DNA from 2 places in the Priestia sp. FSL P4-0332 genome. Region 2 is predicted to be linked to the other one. Evidence: a T-box and tRNA genes for the amino acid it is inferred to sense, from the RefSeq annotation. Region 2 holds a T-box; the other holds one or more tRNA genes.

Region 1 (9,402 bases), 4.4 Mb from region 2:
CTCTTATGACTCTTCCTGTAGCAGCAAGCATTCGCTTAGCTAGAGGCTTTAAACAAACGATTTTGCTTTCGGTGATTTTTGGTGAAATATCTGTTTTAGGCGGATTATTTTCAGCGTACTACTTGGATTTAGCACCAGGCGGTACAATTGTTGTCATTGCTGTTGTTATTTTAATCATATCTATTATGATTAATAAAGGACGGAAGGGGAAACAAAAATGAATTTAACTGAAGCCATTCATTTATTAAAAGATCAAGGATATAAACATACAGGAAAACGTGAAGAAATGCTTGCCCTGTTTTCAAAATCAAATAAGTACTTAACGGCAAAAGATGTATTAGAATACATGAAGCCTGATTATCCTGGTCTGAGTTTTGATACAATCTACCGTAATTTATCATTGTTTGTGGAGTTAGGCGTACTTGAAATGACAGAGCTTTCGAGCGAAAAGCACTTTCGATTTAAATGTGCAACCGCCCATCATCATCACCACTTCATTTGTTTAGATTGTGGAAAAACAAAAGAAATTGAAGCTTGTCCGATGGAGTATGTAGACGAGGATTTGCGAGGATACAATATTACAGGCCATAAATTTGAAATTTACGGTCAATGTATAGAATGTAATCAATAAAAAAGAGAGGGCGTTATGCACCTCTCTTTTTTATTTTTGCTGTTCTTTTAACCAGCTGGCTACCCACTGATCTGCTTCTAGCCAATTGTATACGCGAACCACTCCTTTTGGAACAGGTAAGCGATTATAAGGAGTATCAAATAAGATAACGGGGATATTGCATTCTTCACTGATTTCACAAGCATTATCATGTTTGTCTTCAAAAAAGATATCAACATCATATCGTTTTGCTGTCTCAACTTTAAAATGAGATCCGACTAACTCAATGTGATGAAACGATAGTTCATTTTTTTGAAACCATTCTTCCGTGACGTCCAATAGCTTATCGTGCCTTGCACTAATAAAGAATAATTCGTGCTTTTGATGCCATTTTTGCAAAACCGCTTTTGCATCGTCTGCAAGTGGAGAGGTTTCGTAAATAGAGCGTTCATTTGCTTTAAACCATTTCCCGAGTTCAGCAGGTGATACATTTACAAAAGGGCTGAAATCATATTCTGTAATGTCTTCAAGTGTTAAATTTAAGTTAAAGGCTTTATTTAAATGAGGAACAAAAGTTTCAGGAGAAGTAACAGTTCCATCAATGTCAATTCCAAACTTTTTCGTCAACTACGTGCACTCCTTTAATACGTTTATTCTACTTAGGTGCTTGATTATTCTTGTCTAGTGTAACATAAAGCCCAAACAGAAACAGTAATACTTTTTATACGCCTTTGGCAAAACGTAATGATCACTGCATGGCCTGGTGATTGCGTCTGTACCTATTTCTTGTAAGAGAGTGAGCAGCTGTATAAGATTGACACTTATAATTTTCCCTCGCATTCAGATACTATAAATGCTCCTTATTTACGAAAGCGAGGGATTAAGCATGGAGAATGAAGAACAAAGGCGTAGAAAAGATGTATATGAAGCTGATTTCATGGAAGAAACTGCAGCTGAAGTGGGCGTTCCTTACCGAGTAGGAGAGCCTCATGCAGAGCGTGAAGTTATAGATATTGATCGCAATCGCAATCATGAAGTCGCTGGACGAGGAGAAGGAACGGGATACGGTCGTTTCGCACTCGTGCTTTCGATTCTTTCACTATTCTTTTTACCAATTATTCTTGGTGCCGCTGGGATTATTCTAGGGTTTATCGCACGCAGAAAAGGAGCACTTACGCTAGGAGCATGGGCAATAGGGATCGGAGTTGTATCGATTATTGTCGGTACGTTTATATTACCGTTCTTTTCATAAAAAAAAGCGAGGCGCATATGCGCCTCGCTTTTTTTGGGTTATGATTTAGCTGCAGCTTTTTCAGCTTCTTGCTTTGCGTGATATTCAGCAGCAATTTTATCAATTTCTTTTTTAAGTTCCTCAACCATTGTTTCTTCAGGAACTTTGCGTACGATTTCGCCTTTGCGGAATAGTAGACCTTCACCGCGTGCTCCTGCAATCCCGATATCAGCTTCACGAGCTTCACCAGGACCGTTTACAGCGCAGCCAAGTACTGCTACTTTAATCGGTGCTTTTACAGTTGAAATATACTCTTCAACTTCATTAGCAATGCTAATTAAATCAATTTCAATACGTCCGCAAGTTGGGCAAGAAATAAGAGTTGCAGCATTGGAAGCTAAACCGAATGATTTTAGCAATTCGCGCGCAACTTTTACTTCTTCTACAGGATCCGCACTTAAAGAAATACGTAATGTATTTCCGATTCCTTTAGATAAAATAGCGCCAAGACCTGCTGCACTTTTTACAGTTCCTGCAAATAATGTACCTGATTCTGTAATTCCTAAGTGAAGAGGGTAGTCAAATGCTTGAGCAGCTTTTTCATAAGCTTCAATTGCCAAGTTAACATCCGATGCTTTCATTGACACGATGATGTCATGGAAATCAAGGTCTTCTAAAATTTTAATGTGATGAAGTGCACTTTCTACCATGCCATCTGCTGTCGGATAGCCGTATTTATCTAAAATACGTTTTTCAAGTGAACCAGCGTTAACTCCAATACGAATTGGAATATTTTTAGCTTTTGCAGCATTTACAACAGCTTCCACTTTTTCACGGCGACCTATATTACCAGGGTTGATACGGATTTTATCCGCTCCGCCTTCAATTGCTTTTAATGCTAAGCGGTAGTCAAAATGAATATCCACAACTAATGGAATGTTAATGCGTTTTTTAATTTCAGGGATTGCATCTGCTGCGCGCTCGTCTGGACAAGCAACACGAACAACTTGGCATCCTGCTTCTTCTAAACGTTTAATTTCTGCAACCGTTGCTTCAACATCATGTGTCTTAGTGGTTGTCATACTTTGAATAACTAACTCGTTGCTGCCTCCGATTGTTAAATCTCCAACTTTAACCGGGCGTGTTTTTGTACGATGTATAATTTCACTCACGTGATAATCTCTCCTTCAAAATGAAATCAAGAATTTGAATTCATTAATAGAATAACTCTTTATGAACAAAATAACTAGTAGAAAGTACTACCTTAGCTATTTTAACAATGACTATCCCATCTTGACAAGAAGAATGCTGTCATTACTTGTAAATAGGGAACTTATACGTTTTTCCAATTTGAATATCCTCAGGCGCTGTACCGTTATTTAACTTTTTGAAGTCTGTAATCATTTGGTTCATAGAAACCGGTATCGATTTTTTTGTAAGCTCCTCAATGACGGACAAAACTGTATCGCCTGGCTTAATTTTTATTTTTGTATAGGTGGAAGAAGAGCTGGCGGCTTTTGTTTCTGCAGGCTGCGCTTTGCTGACTTGAACTGCTTCAGTAGCAGTGGGAATGGTCCCGTATTTAATGTCGTAGTGACAAATATATCCGATAAAAGCGAAAGCGGCTAATGCACATAGCTTTTTCATTATGCTCCTCCTTCATTCTTTTGCTTATGTGTAAAGCCTATGCTTGTCTTACTTAAATATGATTGGAGAACGAAAATTGAAAGAAAAATTAATGATTGTTTCATTAGGCTTATTGCCTTTAATCATGGTGCTGGGAAATTCCATGCTCATTCCTCTGCTGCCAAGCATTCAAAAGTCACTTCATTTAAGCGGAGTTCAAACCAGTTTGATACTGAGTGCATTTTCGATTCCAGCCGCATTGTGTATCCCTGCTGTAGGGATTTTATCAGACCGGTATGGGCGTAAAAAGTTAATCATATATTCACTCGTCATGATGATAATAGGTAGTATCATCGCTGCTAGTAGTGCTTCATTCTCTTCTGGAAGCTTTGCTGTGTTGATGGCAGGCAGAGTCATTCAAGGGATTGGAGCTGCAGGTACTACAACGTTGGCAATGGCATTAACTGGAGATGTATTTACAGGGGAAAAAAGAGCAAAAGTCCTCGGGATTTTAGAAGTGTATAACGGAGTTGGAAAAGTGGTTGCACCGATAATTGGAGCATCGGCAGCACTCGTCGTATGGTATGCCGCGTTTTTTGTCTATCCTTTAGCTGCAGGTGCTGCTTTAGTAGGTATAGTGATGTATGTGAGAGAAGGGAAAACAGGTTCGGATTCAGTATCTGTTCAAGAATATTTAAAGAAAGCTATTGGGATTGTCTATGATAAAAGAAAATCGCTTTTTCCTTTATTCTTTGTCGGGGGATTAGGGTTGTTTTTATTATTTGGCATTTTATATTACTTATCTTTTCTAATAGAGGAAACGTATCATATAGACGGTTTTTTTAAAGGAACCGCTTTTTTATTTCCTCTTGGTGCGATGACGCTCGTTTCTTACTGGACCGGTCAACGCATCAAAACAGATCTAGAGCTCATGAAAAAATTAATGATAGTAGGGATAACTCTTTTATTCCTAATGTTTGGAGTATTAACGATTATTTATACGCTTCCTGTGCTGATGTTTTGTTTGACAGTCGCCTTTGGCGGCTTAGGATTTGTTCTTCCGTGTATTAATATGATGATTACTTCAGCGGCTTCAGACGAAGAAAGAGGGTTTATTGTATCCATTTATGGAACGGTGAGATTTTTAGGAGTAGCGTTGGGACCTGTTGTTTTTGAAGTGTGGATGCATGCTGAAAGGCTGATGTTTGTTTATAGCTTTATTCTGCTCACAGCAGGAGGTTTGTGGGTTTTGTATCAGTTGAAAATTCTTTCTTCTGCAATGGGAAGAAGAAAAGTTGTACCGAAATAAAGAGGCTGAGACTTAACTAAATCACTCCAATCACCACCTAGAAGCAGCCGCATACATGAAACCTGCGTTCACCATATCAATAAAAAAATCCGAACGAGTTGGATTCTCTATCAAGAATCTAGATTCCTCGTTTGGATTTTCCTTCAACTAAAATATGTTTGTCCCAGCATCTTTATTAGGTTTTACCTTTTTTCTTATAGGAACCCTTGTGACGAGCAACAAGTAAATGAAGAATGTTCCTATCCAGTAAAGAGAGCTATGTAGTGCTAGAGACAAAGAAAAAGCTTCAAAAAGCGTATAAAGCAGCGTGAAGGCTACCGTACTATAAGCGCTCAGTGCCCATAGCTGCTTGAAAGGAAGCTGCTTTTTAGTAATGAGTCCAATCAGTTTTCCAAGATAAGCAAGGCAGGTAATAGAAAGGAAGTTTAGTCCAGATGTTAATACGTACAGTAAAAGCATAGCGATAGGGACAAGTATGTATAAAGAAAATTTTTGTTCGTGAAGCAAGTTTAGCAGTTCATTTTTATCTTTATGATGCCAGTTTAGCAACTCATATGAATACGTTTGTGTTTGTGAATTAGTCGTGATGTAAATTCCATCCTTTAAAAAACCAATTGCATGAGCAGGGGAATGAAACCGTTCAATAGACTGTGAGGGGTTTAAGATAAAAGCGGTACCGTTTGCTTTTTTTGTGAAAGGTTGACTTGACGTAAGCTGTGAGTTTGAAATAGAAAAAGAAGGAACAGATTTCGGAAGATCTGTAGTAGCGATATGATAGCCGTTTACAATCGTCAAAGTCATAAAGAAAAATGTAGGCAGCAAAGAAATAAATGTTAAAAACAGCACAAAGCCAATTGTTTTATTCGTATGCTCAAAGCGAAGCGACCTTATTTTTTTGAAGGAAGTAAAACTCCATGCCATCTTTTTCAGCATGCTCATTGTAAAGCCTCCTCTTATTGAAGATTCTGATTATACCTTATTTTATAGCGAAAATTTAAGGTTTACAATAGATTTTAGAAACCGTTACCAATTACAATGATGCGGTGGAGCGTTTTGTCACAAGCACATCTTATGCGTATATGTACAGGTTTTGCCGTCATTGTTTTTGAGGATATTACGGGCAGCTTGAGGACCGTGCTGTTAATATTGCAGAGGTACACTCGAAAATCATTATTTGAAGAGGTATTCGAAAGTAAAATAAAGGAAGGACTCGTCGTGCAAGGTCTTTCTTTATAGGAGTGATTATTGTATGATAAATAGTAATAATAAAAAGGATAGGTGCGGGCATGGCTATTTTATGTTGGGCATTAATTATCATTAGCTTTGTTGTATCGTTTGTTGGGTTGGTTTATCCTATCATCCCAAGCGTGCTATTTGTAGCTCTAGGATTTGTTATATACGGTTTATTTTATGATTTTAGCTCCTATAGCTGGTTATTTTGGGTGATACAAGGATTGTTAGTTGTCGCACTTTTTTTAGCAGACTATATAGCTAATATTATTGGTGTGAAAAAATTCGGAGGCACTAAAGCAGGTGTTTGGGGAAGTACAGTTGGGCTACTTGTGGGTCCGTTTGTCATTCCGGGATTTGGAATTATTTTAGGGCCGTTTATCGGAGCGATTGTAGGAGAACTGATTGTTCATCGGACCACAATTAGCAACGCAGTAAAAATTGGAGTAGGTTCGGTTATTGGCTTTTTTAGTGGCGCTATTTCAAAAGGATTTATTCAACTGCTGATGATTGCCTATTTTTTATACGCTGTTTTAAAATAATATATTGACTTTAGGCTAGAAACATGTTAAATTTTTAATGTCGCTAGTAAATGTTATATTGTTCCACAGTAGCTCAGTGGTAGAGCTATCGGCTGTTAACCGATCGGTCGTAGGTTCGAGTCCTACCTGTGGAGCCATGGCGGTGTAGCTCAGCTGGCTAGAGCGTACGGTTCATACCCGTGAGGTCGGGGGTTCGATCCCCTCCGCCGCTATTTTCCAATTTGCGTTTGTGACATACATAATTCATATTGTTCCACAGTAGCTCAGTGGTAGAGCTATCGGCTGTTAACCGATCGGTCGTAGGTTCGAGTCCTACCTGTGGAGCCATGTGGACCCTTAGCTCAGCTGGTTAGAGCAGACGGCTCATAACCGTCCGGTCGCAGGTTCGAGTCCTGCAGGGTCCACCATTTATAGGGTTGGAGGAATACCCAAGTCCGGCTGAAGGGATCGGTCTTGAAAACCGACAGGGGTGTTAAAGCCCGCGGGGGTTCGAATCCCTCTTCCTCCGCCATACTATTGTCTATTCAAAGCTTCTTTTGAGAAAAAGAAGCTTTTTTTATGTTTAAAAGAATAGCGAATGGGAATTAGGTAAATATAAATCATGGATTAGGAACTTTTTATTTGAAACAGTAGGGTAAATTTGCTAATCTAAACGTATATGGTGCTTTTGCGCCAAAATGCTTACATATTTTGAAGGAGGAATTATTCATGGCTTACAAATTACCAGAACTACCTTATGCATACGATGCACTGGAACCACATATCGACAAAGAAACAATGAATATTCACCACACAAAACATCACAACACATATGTTACAAATCTAAACGCTGCTGTTGAAGGCAAAGCGGATTTAGAAAGCAAAAGTATTGAAGAGTTAATTTCAAACTTAGATGCTGTTCCTGAAGATATCCGTACAGCAGTACGCAATAACGGTGGCGGTCATGCGAACCACTCATTATTTTGGACAATCCTTTGCCCTAACGGCGGCGGTGCTCCAACTGGTGAATTAGCAGACGCTATCGCTAGCAAATTCGGCAGCTTTGATCAATTCAAAGAAGAATTTGCAAATGCAGCTAAAACTCGCTTCGGTTCTGGCTGGGCTTGGTTAGTTGTAAACAACGGCGAATTAGAAGTAACAAGCACACCAAACCAAGATAGCCCATTAATGGAAGGCAAAACGCCAATTCTTGGTCTAGACGTTTGGGAGCACGCTTACTACTTAAATTACCAAAACCGCCGTCCAGATTACATTTCAGCATTCTTTAATGTTGTAAAATGGGACGAAGTTGCTAAGCGTTACGACGCTGCAAAATAAGCTGAAGACGTATTTAAGAGCCAGTAAAGTAATTATTACCTTTACTGGCTTTTTTGTTTTCCAATTCTTTTACATATCTCCTTTTCTTTTTCACACACTAGGTGTAGAAGAGAAAAGGAGTTTTTTGATATGCCTTTATTAAAAAAAGTAGTTGGAGATGTAGAAGTTAGTAAAGATTTACTTTTGCTTTTAATTATAGGCGGTCTTTATGCCTTGGCTATTTCAATTTCCAATTCGTTTGTTAACATTTATCTGTGGAAACAATCAGGCGAATTTTCGGATCTCGCTATTTATAATTTAGCGGTAGTGGTGCTTCAGCCGCTTACGTTTATTTTAGCAGGTAAATGGGCCAAACGAATTGACCGGGTTGTGGTTTTAAGGTTAGGTGTATCTTTTTTAGCTGTTTTTTATATCGCTGTATTAGTCAGTGGAGCTAACGCAGCCGAGTATTTAGTATTGCTTGGTGGACTGCTGGGTATAGGATACGGCTTTTATTGGCTAGCTTTTAATGTGCTAACTTTTGAAATTACAGAACCTGATACAAGAGACTTTTTCAACGGATTTTTAGGGATCTTAAACTCTTTTGCAGGGATGATTGGTCCTTTAGGAGCGGGCTTTGTTATTTCCGCTTTGTATGAATCACTTGGGTATAAAATTGTGTTTGGTGTATCGCTGCTATTGTTTATCGGTGCCGTTGTGCTTAGTTTTTTTATTACAAGACGCGCAGCGGAAGGAGTATACAAATTTAAAGAAGTATGGGCTGAACGAAAAGTCAATAAAGACTGGAATCGAATATTGCAGGCTCATTTCTTTCAAGGGTTGCGTGAAGGTACGTTCATTTTTGTTGTATCCGTCATGGTATTTATTACGACGGGAAGTGAATTAGCTTTAGGAACATATGGACTGGTGAATTCAGCGGTTGCGTTTGTAGGATACTATGTTGCCTCAAGGTTTATTAAGCAAAAAAATCGCCTTCGGTTTATCTTCACAGGAGGCCTCCTTCTCTATGGAGCAGTCTTTTTGCTTATCTTTAACTTATCGTATCCAAAGTTAATTATATATGCTGTTTGTATTGCCATTGCCTATCCTATTTTGTTGGTTCCATTCATTTCTCTAACGTACGATGTGATTGGACGAGCAAAAGACGTTGTTTCAAAAAGAATTGAATACATTGTTGTCAGAGAAGTATTTCTGAATATCGGGCGCGTCGTTTCCATATCTTTATTTTTAATAGCTGTACTAATTTTTGATGAAGCAAAAAGTATTCCCATTTTATTAGCTATTGTTGGAGCAGGGCATACGATCATTTATTTTTGTGTGAGACATATCTCACAGCCTCTGCACAAAAAAGAAACGACTGTTACTCCTCCGGTATTAAATGAAGGAGACGGAGAGTCTCCAGCTTAGAGTGTTGTCAGCTCCTTCATTTGTACTATGGAAAATGCTTCGCTTTTCTTTTAGAATAAATACGTTGTGTAAATAGGCACCTGCCAGGTGTCTATTTATTTGCTAAATGTCTGATTTTATGGTGTTATGG
Region 2 (9,402 bases):
GCACCCACGAAGTATGGTTTGAAGACGCTAGGTCTATTCAGGCCAAGTTTGATTTAATCAAAGAATTAAAACTTAGAGGAATGGCTTACTGGAAACTAGGCTTAGATTTCCCGCAAAACTGGCTCTTGATTGAAGACAACTTCAAAATTACAAAAAGAGTGACACAGCCATAAATAGGGAAAGCTTACTGTTAACAGTAGGCTTTTTGTTATTCTTCTTACTGAAAGAAATTTCTTTTCCCCTTATTCTCCTTCTCTATGTTAAAATATTTTTTGTCTGTTTTTTTTGAACGAGTGGTCATGAAGGAGGCAAATGAATGCAAGGCACACCTTTTATTTCAGTAGAAGGACCCATCGGTGTCGGAAAAACCTCTCTAGCTAAAGAGATTGCACAAGCATTTCAATTCGAAATTTTAAAAGAAATCGTAGATGAAAATCCATTTCTCGGGAAATTTTATGAAAATATCAACGAGTGGAGTTTTCAAACCGAAATGTTTTTTCTATGTAATCGATATAAGCAGTTGGAGGATATTCAAAAAGGGTTCTTATCTTATAAAAAACCTGTTGTAGCAGATTATCATATTATGAAAAACATGATTTTTGCTGAGCAAACGTTAAAAGATGAACAGTATAAAAAATATGTACAAATCTTCCACATCTTAACGGCTGATATGCCAGCTCCGAACATTATTATTTATTTAAATGCCAGTTTAGATACCTTGTTAAAGCGTATTAAAATGCGCGGAAGAGAAATTGAACGAAACATCGATCCTCACTACCTTGCGAGGCTAAGTGATGATTATGAAAAAGCTATGACGGCGTTTGAACAAAATAACCCTGATGTAACCATTTTACGTTATGACGGTGATGAAATAGATTTTGTACAAAATAAACAACACTTAAATAGAATCTTATCAGAGGTTCAAGAGAGTATGTTAAAAAGGAGTATGTAATGGTAAACTTACGATCGAAATACAACATTCCTAATGATGCTGTGTTGACGATAGCGGGCACAGTTGGAGTTGGGAAATCTACAATGACTCAATCATTGGCTGATGCTCTCCAATTTCGCACATCGTTTGAAAAAGTAGATTCCAACCCTTACCTGGACAAATTTTATGGGGATTTTGAACGTTGGAGCTTCCACCTACAAGTATATTTTCTAGCGGAACGCTTTAAAGAACAAAAGAAAATTTTCGAGTATGGCGGCGGCTTCATCCAAGACAGATCCATTTACGAAGATACCGGTATTTTTGCTAAGATGCATTTTGAAAAAGGAACGATGTCTAAAGTAGACTATGAAACATATACAAGCTTGTTCGATGCAATGGTTATGACTCCATATTTCCCTCATCCGGATCTGCTCATTTATTTGGAAGGCAGCTTCGAAGATATTGTAGATCGCATTCAAGAAAGAGGGCGACCAATGGAACAACAAACGCCTCTTGATTATTGGAAAGAGATGCACGCCCGATACGAAGACTGGATTAATAACTTTACGGCTTGTCCTATTCTTCGTTTAGATATTAGAGAATACGACCTTATCAAGGATCCTGATTCAATTGAATCAATTGTTGAAAAAGTGGCTCGCTTTTTACAACATAATGAAAAGCTAAAACGTCGTCATCTATAAAAAAATGCCGCTTTAATAGATAAAGCGGCATTTTTAACAAATAAAAAACCGTTACTTATAAGTAACGGTTTTCCAATCTCCAATTTATCGCGCTATGTTAATTGCATTATAAGTCAAATATGGCGGAGGAAGAGGGATTCGAACCCCCGCGGGCTTTAACACCCCTGTCGGTTTTCAAGACCGATCCCTTCAGCCGGACTTGGGTATTCCTCCGTATCGACAAGTATTAATTTATCATATACAAATAATGAAGTCAACTCTTTTATTGATTTTTTTAAAAAAGATGTTCATTAAGAATTAATTCTTAATGAACATCTTCTACTTTTATTTAGAAATAAATTCTTTATTTCCCATATATGGACGCAGCACTTCTGGAATTTGAATTGATCCATCTTCCTGCTGGTAGTTTTCTAAAATTGCAGCTACCGTACGGCCAATTGCTAAGCCAGAACCGTTTAGTGTATGAACATGCTCTGGTTTTGCTTTTGTATCACGGCGGAAGCGAATATTAGCACGGCGAGCTTGGAAGCTCTCAAAGTTTGAACATGAAGAAATTTCACGATACGTTTCATAACTTGGAATCCAAACTTCAATATCATACTTTTTGGCTGCTGTGAAACCTAAGTCAGCTGTACACATGCTTAGAACTCGGTAAGGTAAACCTAATAGTTGAAGAACCTTTTCAGCATGGCCCGTTAATTTTTCTAATTCATCATAAGAATCTTCTGGCTTAACAAAGCGAACAAGTTCTACTTTATTAAACTGATGCTGACGAATAAGACCACGTGTATCTCTTCCTGCAGAGCCTGCTTCTGAGCGGAAGCAAGCACTATACGCTGTATAAGCAATTGGAAGCTGATCTCCGCTTAAAATTTCATCACGATGTAAATTTGTAACTGGTACTTCAGCTGTAGGAATTAAGAAATAATCTTCTTCTTTAATCTTGAATGCATCTTCTTCAAATTTAGGAAGCTGCCCTGTTCCTGTCATGCTTGTGCGATTCACCATATATGGAGGAAGGATTTCTTCATAACCATGCTCATCCATATGTAAATCCATCATAAAGTTAATAAGAGCACGTTCTAATCTTGCACCTAACCCTTTATAAAATACAAAGCGGCTTCCCGTTACTTTCGAAGCTCTTTCAAAATCTAAAATATTTAAATCTGTTCCTAAATCCCAATGCGGTTTTGGTTCAAAATCAAATTGTTTAATTTCTCCCCATTTGCGAACTTCTACGTTATCATCTTCAGTTTCACCTACAGGCGTACTTTCATGTGGAACGTTAGGAATTGAAAGCAGCAATAGTTCTAATTCTTCTTCAACGCTGCGAAGCTCTTCATCCAATTGCTTTACGCGATCTCCTACTTCACGCATTTCAACGATTAAATGATCAGCATCTTGTTTTTCACGCTTCAATTGTGCAATTTGCTGTGATACTTCATTTCGCTTGCTTTTTAACTCTTCTGTTTGAGCAATTAGCTCACGGCGTTTTGCATCTAACTCTTCAAAGCGACCTAAGTCCGTTAAGTCCTCACCACGAAACTTGAGCTTTTCTTTTACTTCATTAAAATTAGCACGTAAAAATTTTAAATCTAACATACTTAGTACCTCCTTTAGTATAAAAGGGCAAAATAAAAACTCTCATCCCCATGAAAGGGACGAGAGTTTACCCGCGTTGCCACCCTAATTGAAAGCTAAAATAAGCCTTCCTCTTAAACCAGATAACGGATGAACCGAAACTGCCTACTACTTTTTCGACAGCTTGCTCCAGGACGGATTCATAAGAATTGATTATCGATTCACACCAGCCATCGACTCTCTTGAAATCAAAAATCTTATTACTATTTCCTATCAACGCTTTATACCAATATCATTTTTATTAATCATAATGTACTACAAGTCTTTACAAGATGCAATTCATTTATACAGGTTTTTTTGAAGCTTCTTCAACCATTGCTACAAAATACTGTGCCATGCGAGCATCATCTGTCAATTCTGGATGAAACGAACATCCCAAGAATTGACCTTGTCTTGCCGCAACAATTCGGTCGTTATGCATTGCTAAGACTTCAACGTTTTCTCCTACTTCTACAATATGCGGAGCGCGGATAAATACGCCTATAAAACCTTCACCGATATCTTTAATATTTAGGGCAGCTTCAAAGCTATCCCGTTGACGCCCAAACGAGTTGCGAGCTACCGTAATATCCATAACACCTAAATGGGGCTCTTCACGGTCAACGACTTGTCCTGCGAGTAAAATTAAACCCGCACACGTACCAAATACCGGTTTACCTGCTTGTGCAAACTGGCGAAGAGGTTCCATGAAGTCATATTTGTCGATCAGACGACGCATTGCTGTGCTTTCGCCGCCCGGTAGGATTAAACCATCTATTTCGTTTAGCTGTTCAACTTTTTTTATGATAATGGCTTCAGCGCCTGCTGCTTCTAATGCTTGTGCATGCTCGCGAAAGGCACCTTGTAATCCTAACACGCCTACTTTTACCATTTTGTCAAAACTCCCTTTAAATTACCATCCACGCTCTTGCATGCGGTTTTCTGGTAATAATGATGAAATTTCAATCCCTTTCATTGCACTTCCTAACCCTTTTGATAAGTTTGCAATAAGCTCATAGTCCTGATAATGTGTTGTTGCTTCCACGATTGCTCGCGCAAATTTTTCAGGGTTGTCTGATTTGAAGATTCCTGATCCAACGAACACGCCGTCTGCTCCAAGCTGCATCATTAACGCTGCGTCTGCGGGTGTTGCTACGCCGCCTGCTGCAAAGTTTACAACCGGTAAACGGCCTTCACGTTTAATTTGCAGTAATAGCTCATAAGGCGCACCTAATAGTTTAGCTTCTGTCATTAACTCGTCTTCGTCCATGCCCACAACTTTACGTACTTGAGCGTTTACTTGACGCATATGACGTACTGCTTCCACGATGTTTCCTGTCCCTGGTTCGCCCTTTGTACGAAGCATTGCAGCTCCTTCAGCAATACGACGAGATGCTTCGCCAAGATCACGGCAACCGCACACAAATGGAACCGTAAATGTATTTTTATTCAAATGAAACTCCTCATCAGCTGGAGTCAACACTTCACTTTCATCGATGTAGTCTACACCCATCGCTTCTAGCACGCGTGCTTCAACAATATGGCCAATACGAGCTTTTGCCATAACTGGAATGGACACAGCATTCATCACTTCTTCAACAATTGTTGGGTCTGCCATACGAGACACGCCGCCTGCTGCACGGATATCAGCTGGAACACGCTCTAATGCCATAACAGCAACAGCGCCTGCTGCTTCTGCAATTTTTGCTTGCTCTGCATTGATAACGTCCATGATAACGCCACCTTTTTGCATTTCCGCCATTCCTCGTTTTACACGATCAGTACCTGTAATGTTATTCATGTTTGTCTTCCTCCTGTATCAAGTGTTTCACAATAATTTTTAGTGTATATACAAAATTCAAAACTTAGTGTCTATTTTACCGCATTTTTCGGAAAATTCCTATCTAATTTATAGATTATATACAAACAAATCTAAAAATAAAAAGAAGAGATACTCTCTTGTAGTATCTCTTCTTTCTCTTGAGTTATCATTAAAACCAGTTATTCACTGTATTTGCAGCATTCATCCAAATATCACTGAAGAAGTTGCCAATACTGCGGATAGCGAGAGAGAACCATCCAGCTTTTTCAACAGATTCGTTTGTCACAACCGGCGTCATGCTATCTGTAGTTTGACCTCCTACATAGCCTAAATCTTTAAGATTGCTGTTTGTTGCACTCACATAAGCAACTGTTTCTCCTTTTTTAATAGGAGCAACAACTTTTTGATCGTTCATAACTTTATCGTTTAACTTAAAGTTGATTTTAGTATGATCTTTTTGACCTTTTTCGGTAATAATCTTTACCGAATTCTTTGGAGAAACGGAAGCTTCTTTTGATTTTCCTTTAGCAACATCAATTGTTTCATGCCCTTTAATCTCGCCGTTAGCAGGCACTACTTCTTTTAACTGAAAATGACTAAAAGCATAATCCAATATCTTTTTCGTTTGGGAAAAACGAGCAGCTTCCGTAGACTTGCCGTTTTCCTTAGCATTCATTACAACTGTTATGTATCTTACCCCATTACGCTCTGCAGTCCCAGTGAAACATTGACCTGCAAAATCTGTATGGCCAGTTTTTAAACCGTCTACGCCGCTGTAGGCAGCTGAAAAACCTGGGAGCATCTTATTCCAATTGTTCATTTTTGTTTCGCCTTGTTGCCCTTGTCTAAACATCTTAGAAGGAGTTTTAGCTACTTCCAAAGATTCTGGATAATCATGAATTAAGTGATAAGCAAGGGTAGCAACTGCCCGAGCCGATAGAAGGTTCTCATCTTCTTCCTTCGTTCCTTTTGGATACATTCCTTTTAGCAAAGAATTAGAAAGACCTGTGGAATTGACAAATTTTGATTCACCCATATTTAATCTTTTTGCCGTTTCGTTCATTAACTTAATAAAGTTTTCTTCGGAACTGCTGACAGCTTCAGCTAAAGCAATCGCAGCTCCATTAGCTGAGTAAATAGCCATGGCATCATATAATTCTTTCACCGTGTATTTTTGGTTTTCAATTAACGGTACATTCGATAATCCATAATCCTGAGAAATTTTAGCTGCATATTTACTAACTGGCACACGTTGATCCCAAGATAATTTCTTATCTTTTATGGATTCTAATACTAGGTATTCCGTCATCATTTTTGTCATGCTTGCAATACCTAATAAAGCATCCGTATTTTTCCCGTATAATACTTTCCCCGTACTTGCCTCTACTAAGATCGCTGCATCTGCTTCAACGCCAATATCATCTGTTTTAGGAGCAGCTGATGCTTGTGTAGAGACAAAAAATACGCTGGCCATTAACATAACAGCAATGACACAAATTAATTGTTTCTGTACTGCGTTTCTCACTCTATACCCTCCAAACGTAAACTCACATAAATGTAATTTTATCATACTAAAATTTAAAAAAATAGATAAAGAAGTACTGTTACATTCGTGATCAATGACATAAAAAACACGTTTCCCTAATAGGGAAACGTGTTTTTTAAACATTCATGATTATCTCATAGAATAGTTAGGAGATTCTTTTGTGATTTGTACATCATGTGGGTGGCTTTCTCTTAAACCTGCTCCAGTCATACGAATGAATTGTGCCTGTTCACGTAACGCTTCTAAGTTAGCTGAACCACAGTAACCCATTCCTGCGCGTAAACCGCCAATCATTTGATATAAAGTATCTGCTACAGGTCCTTTGTAAGGCAAACGGCCTTCGATACCTTCTGGAACTAATTTTTTATTATCTTCTTGGAAGTATCGATCTTTACTTCCTTTTTCCATGGCTCCTACAGAGCCCATTCCACGGTACACTTTAAAGCGTCTACCTTGGTAGATTTCTGTTTCTCCAGGACTTTCGGTCGTTCCTGCTAGAAGGCTTCCTAGCATTACTGTATGTCCACCAGCTGCAAGTGCTTTTACGATATCTCCAGAGTATTTAATACCGCCATCTGCGATGATAGCTACACCGTGCTTACGAGCTTCAGTTGCACAGTCATATACTGCTGTAATTTGTGGAACGCCTACACCGGCTACAACACGAGTTGTACAAATTGAACCAGGTCCAATTCCTACTTTTACTACGTTTGCTCCCGCTTCAATTAATGCTTTTGTACCTTCAGCAGTTGCTACGTTACCAGCAATAATATTTAACTCTGGATATGCCTCGCGAATGCTGCGTACCGTATCTAAAACGCCTTGTGAATGTCCATGCGCTGTATCAATAACGATAACATCAACGCCAGCTTGTACTAATTTTTCGATACGAACATTTGAATCAGCTGTTACGCCAACAGCTGCTCCAACTAATAATCGACCTTGTTGATCTTTAGCTGCATTTGGAAACTCAATTACTTTTTCAATGTCTTTAATTGTGATAAGACCTTTTAATACGCCATTGTCATCTACAAGAGGTAACTTTTCAATTTTGTATTGCTGTAGAATTTTCTCTGCTTCTTCTAAAGTCGTTCCTACTGGAGCAGTAACTAATTCTTCTTTTGTCATTACATCAGCAATTTGCATTGAATAATCTTGGATGAAACGCAAGTCGCGGTTTGTAAGGATTCCAACTAGTTTTTGTTCTTCTTCGTTGTTGACAATCGGCACACCTGAGATACGATATTTGCCCATTAAATGTTCAGCAGCAAATACTTGGTTTTCAGGAGTTAAAAAGAAAGGATCCGTGATAACACCACTTTCAGAACGTTTTACTTTATCAACTTGTTCTGCTTGCTGTTCAATCGACATGTTTTTGTGAATGATACCTAAACCACCTTGTCTAGCCATCGCAATAGCCATTTCAGCTTCTGTAACTGTATCCATTCCTGCACTGATGAACGGCACCTTTAATTTTAATGTTTTTGTTAGTTCAACACTCATATCAACGTCTTTAGGTAGTACCTCAGATTTTGCTGGCACCAGTAAAACGTCATCAAATGTTAAGCCTTCTTTAGAAAATTTGCTTTCCCACATTATAGAATCCTCCTTTAAACGACAGAATATTATTAGTAGATTAACAAGCAGATATGTACCTGTCAATAACTTCACTAGATATCAGATAATTCTAATAAAAAGAAAAGGTGATTTAGTTGCATAAATTTAATGATGTTTGGACGTCCTACAATTTATTTTTCTCCGTTCCTTTTGTACAAGACTTTTTAAAAAAGCGCTATCAAAAATTGAATTATAGCGATGCAGAGCAACATAGCTTTAAAAACAGTTACCCATTTATTTATTATTTGGAACACAGTAAAAATTATTATCAAGTTGCGGCACAATCTCCTGTATCAGTTCAACCAGTTTTATTATTTTATGGAATGTCACAGCTGTTAAAAGCCTGTTTGTTAACGCAAAACCCAGTATATCCAGAAAATACGGCGGTGTTAGCACATGGAGTATCAACACGAAAAAGAAAAAAACAAAGTTATGATTTTTTAGATGATGAAGTTAAGATCCAAAAAAGCGGTTTGTTTTCACAAGTAGGAGAAGAATTGTTTCATGTGAAACAAATGGAAGGTAGTAAATATACAATGAATTATCTGTTGTCGTGCGTACCGGAATTAGATACATTATTTTTAAATTTGGGTACTAGGTCATTTTCCCATTTAACAACTATTGGATCGCTTCCAGCTACCTCTTTGTCTATTCCTGAACAAGTTACACGGTGTTATCATATGAATCACGAAAGGCTCTACTCTTTTTTAAAAGAGCGTTCCCGCCTATCATTGTCTCTGTCAGAAGATCAGGTATGTATTCTTGATCCTTCAAGCTGTTTATATAATTGTTCACCTTTTATGTACAATTTCCAAAATAACACGCTGCATGCACCTTTGGAAAAAGATAGCTGCTTATATTTCCCTGAGATGTTGGCACATTACTTATTACTTTATAATTTAAGTATGATTTCACGTTATGAAACAGAGTGGTGGTATGAATTATTGCATACATACTCTTCGAAAGATTACCCATTTATCTTGAGGTTCCTTGAAGTTACGGCTCAAAAGATTCCTTACTTAATTTCTTGTTACTTAAATGAACATACAAAAAAAGACTAGCTAAAATAGCTAGTCTTTTTTCAAGTGCCTGGCAACGTCCTACTCTCACAGGGACAAAGTCCCAACTACCATTGGCGCTAAAGAGCTTAACTTCCGTGTTCGGT

What was found. A T-box is a leader RNA that pairs with one kind of tRNA and senses whether it is charged. The one in region 2 lies ahead of serS (serine--tRNA ligase), so its partner is inferred to be a tRNA-Ser.
Region 1: it encodes a tRNA-Ser, which carries the amino acid that the T-box ahead of serS (serine--tRNA ligase) is inferred to sense. The anticodon was not compared.

Annotation. Positions count from the first base shown of each region.
Region 1 covers NZ_JBBOUA010000001.1:4,388,302-4,397,703, reverse strand. Annotated here, with positions in the region: gene MKY06_RS23090 (metal ABC transporter permease) at 1-221, shown strand, start outside; gene MKY06_RS23085 (Fur family transcriptional regulator) at 218-631, shown strand; gene MKY06_RS23080 (5' nucleotidase, NT5C type) at 662-1,237, opposite strand; gene MKY06_RS23075 (hypothetical protein) at 1,497-1,862, shown strand; gene ispG (flavodoxin-dependent (E)-4-hydroxy-3-methylbut-2-enyl-diphosphate synthase) at 1,901-3,004, opposite strand; gene MKY06_RS23065 (hypothetical protein) at 3,156-3,488, opposite strand; gene MKY06_RS23060 (MFS transporter) at 3,565-4,776, shown strand; gene MKY06_RS23055 (DUF1189 domain-containing protein) at 4,924-5,715, opposite strand; gene MKY06_RS23050 (DUF456 domain-containing protein) at 6,063-6,548, shown strand; tRNA gene MKY06_RS23045 (tRNA-Asn) at 6,611-6,685, shown strand; tRNA gene MKY06_RS23040 (tRNA-Met) at 6,687-6,760, shown strand; tRNA gene MKY06_RS23035 (tRNA-Asn) at 6,801-6,875, shown strand; tRNA gene MKY06_RS23030 (tRNA-Ile) at 6,879-6,955, shown strand; tRNA gene MKY06_RS23025 (tRNA-Ser) at 6,967-7,059, shown strand; gene sodA (superoxide dismutase SodA) at 7,257-7,865, shown strand; gene MKY06_RS23015 (MFS transporter) at 7,995-9,272, shown strand.
Region 2 covers NZ_JBBOUA010000001.1:14,154-23,555, reverse strand. Annotated here, with positions in the region: gene MKY06_RS00105 (glycoside hydrolase family 18 protein) at 1-173, shown strand, start outside; gene MKY06_RS00100 (deoxynucleoside kinase) at 317-952, shown strand; gene MKY06_RS00095 (deoxynucleoside kinase) at 952-1,632, shown strand; tRNA gene MKY06_RS00090 (tRNA-Ser) at 1,753-1,845, opposite strand; gene serS (serine--tRNA ligase) at 1,957-3,234, opposite strand; T-box leader at 3,287-3,499, opposite strand; gene pdxT (pyridoxal 5'-phosphate synthase glutaminase subunit PdxT) at 3,557-4,144, opposite strand; gene pdxS (pyridoxal 5'-phosphate synthase lyase subunit PdxS) at 4,166-5,053, opposite strand; gene MKY06_RS00070 (serine hydrolase) at 5,244-6,599, opposite strand; gene guaB (IMP dehydrogenase) at 6,750-8,216, opposite strand; gene MKY06_RS00060 (YaaC family protein) at 8,333-9,298, shown strand; rRNA gene rrf (5S ribosomal RNA) at 9,325-9,402, opposite strand, start outside.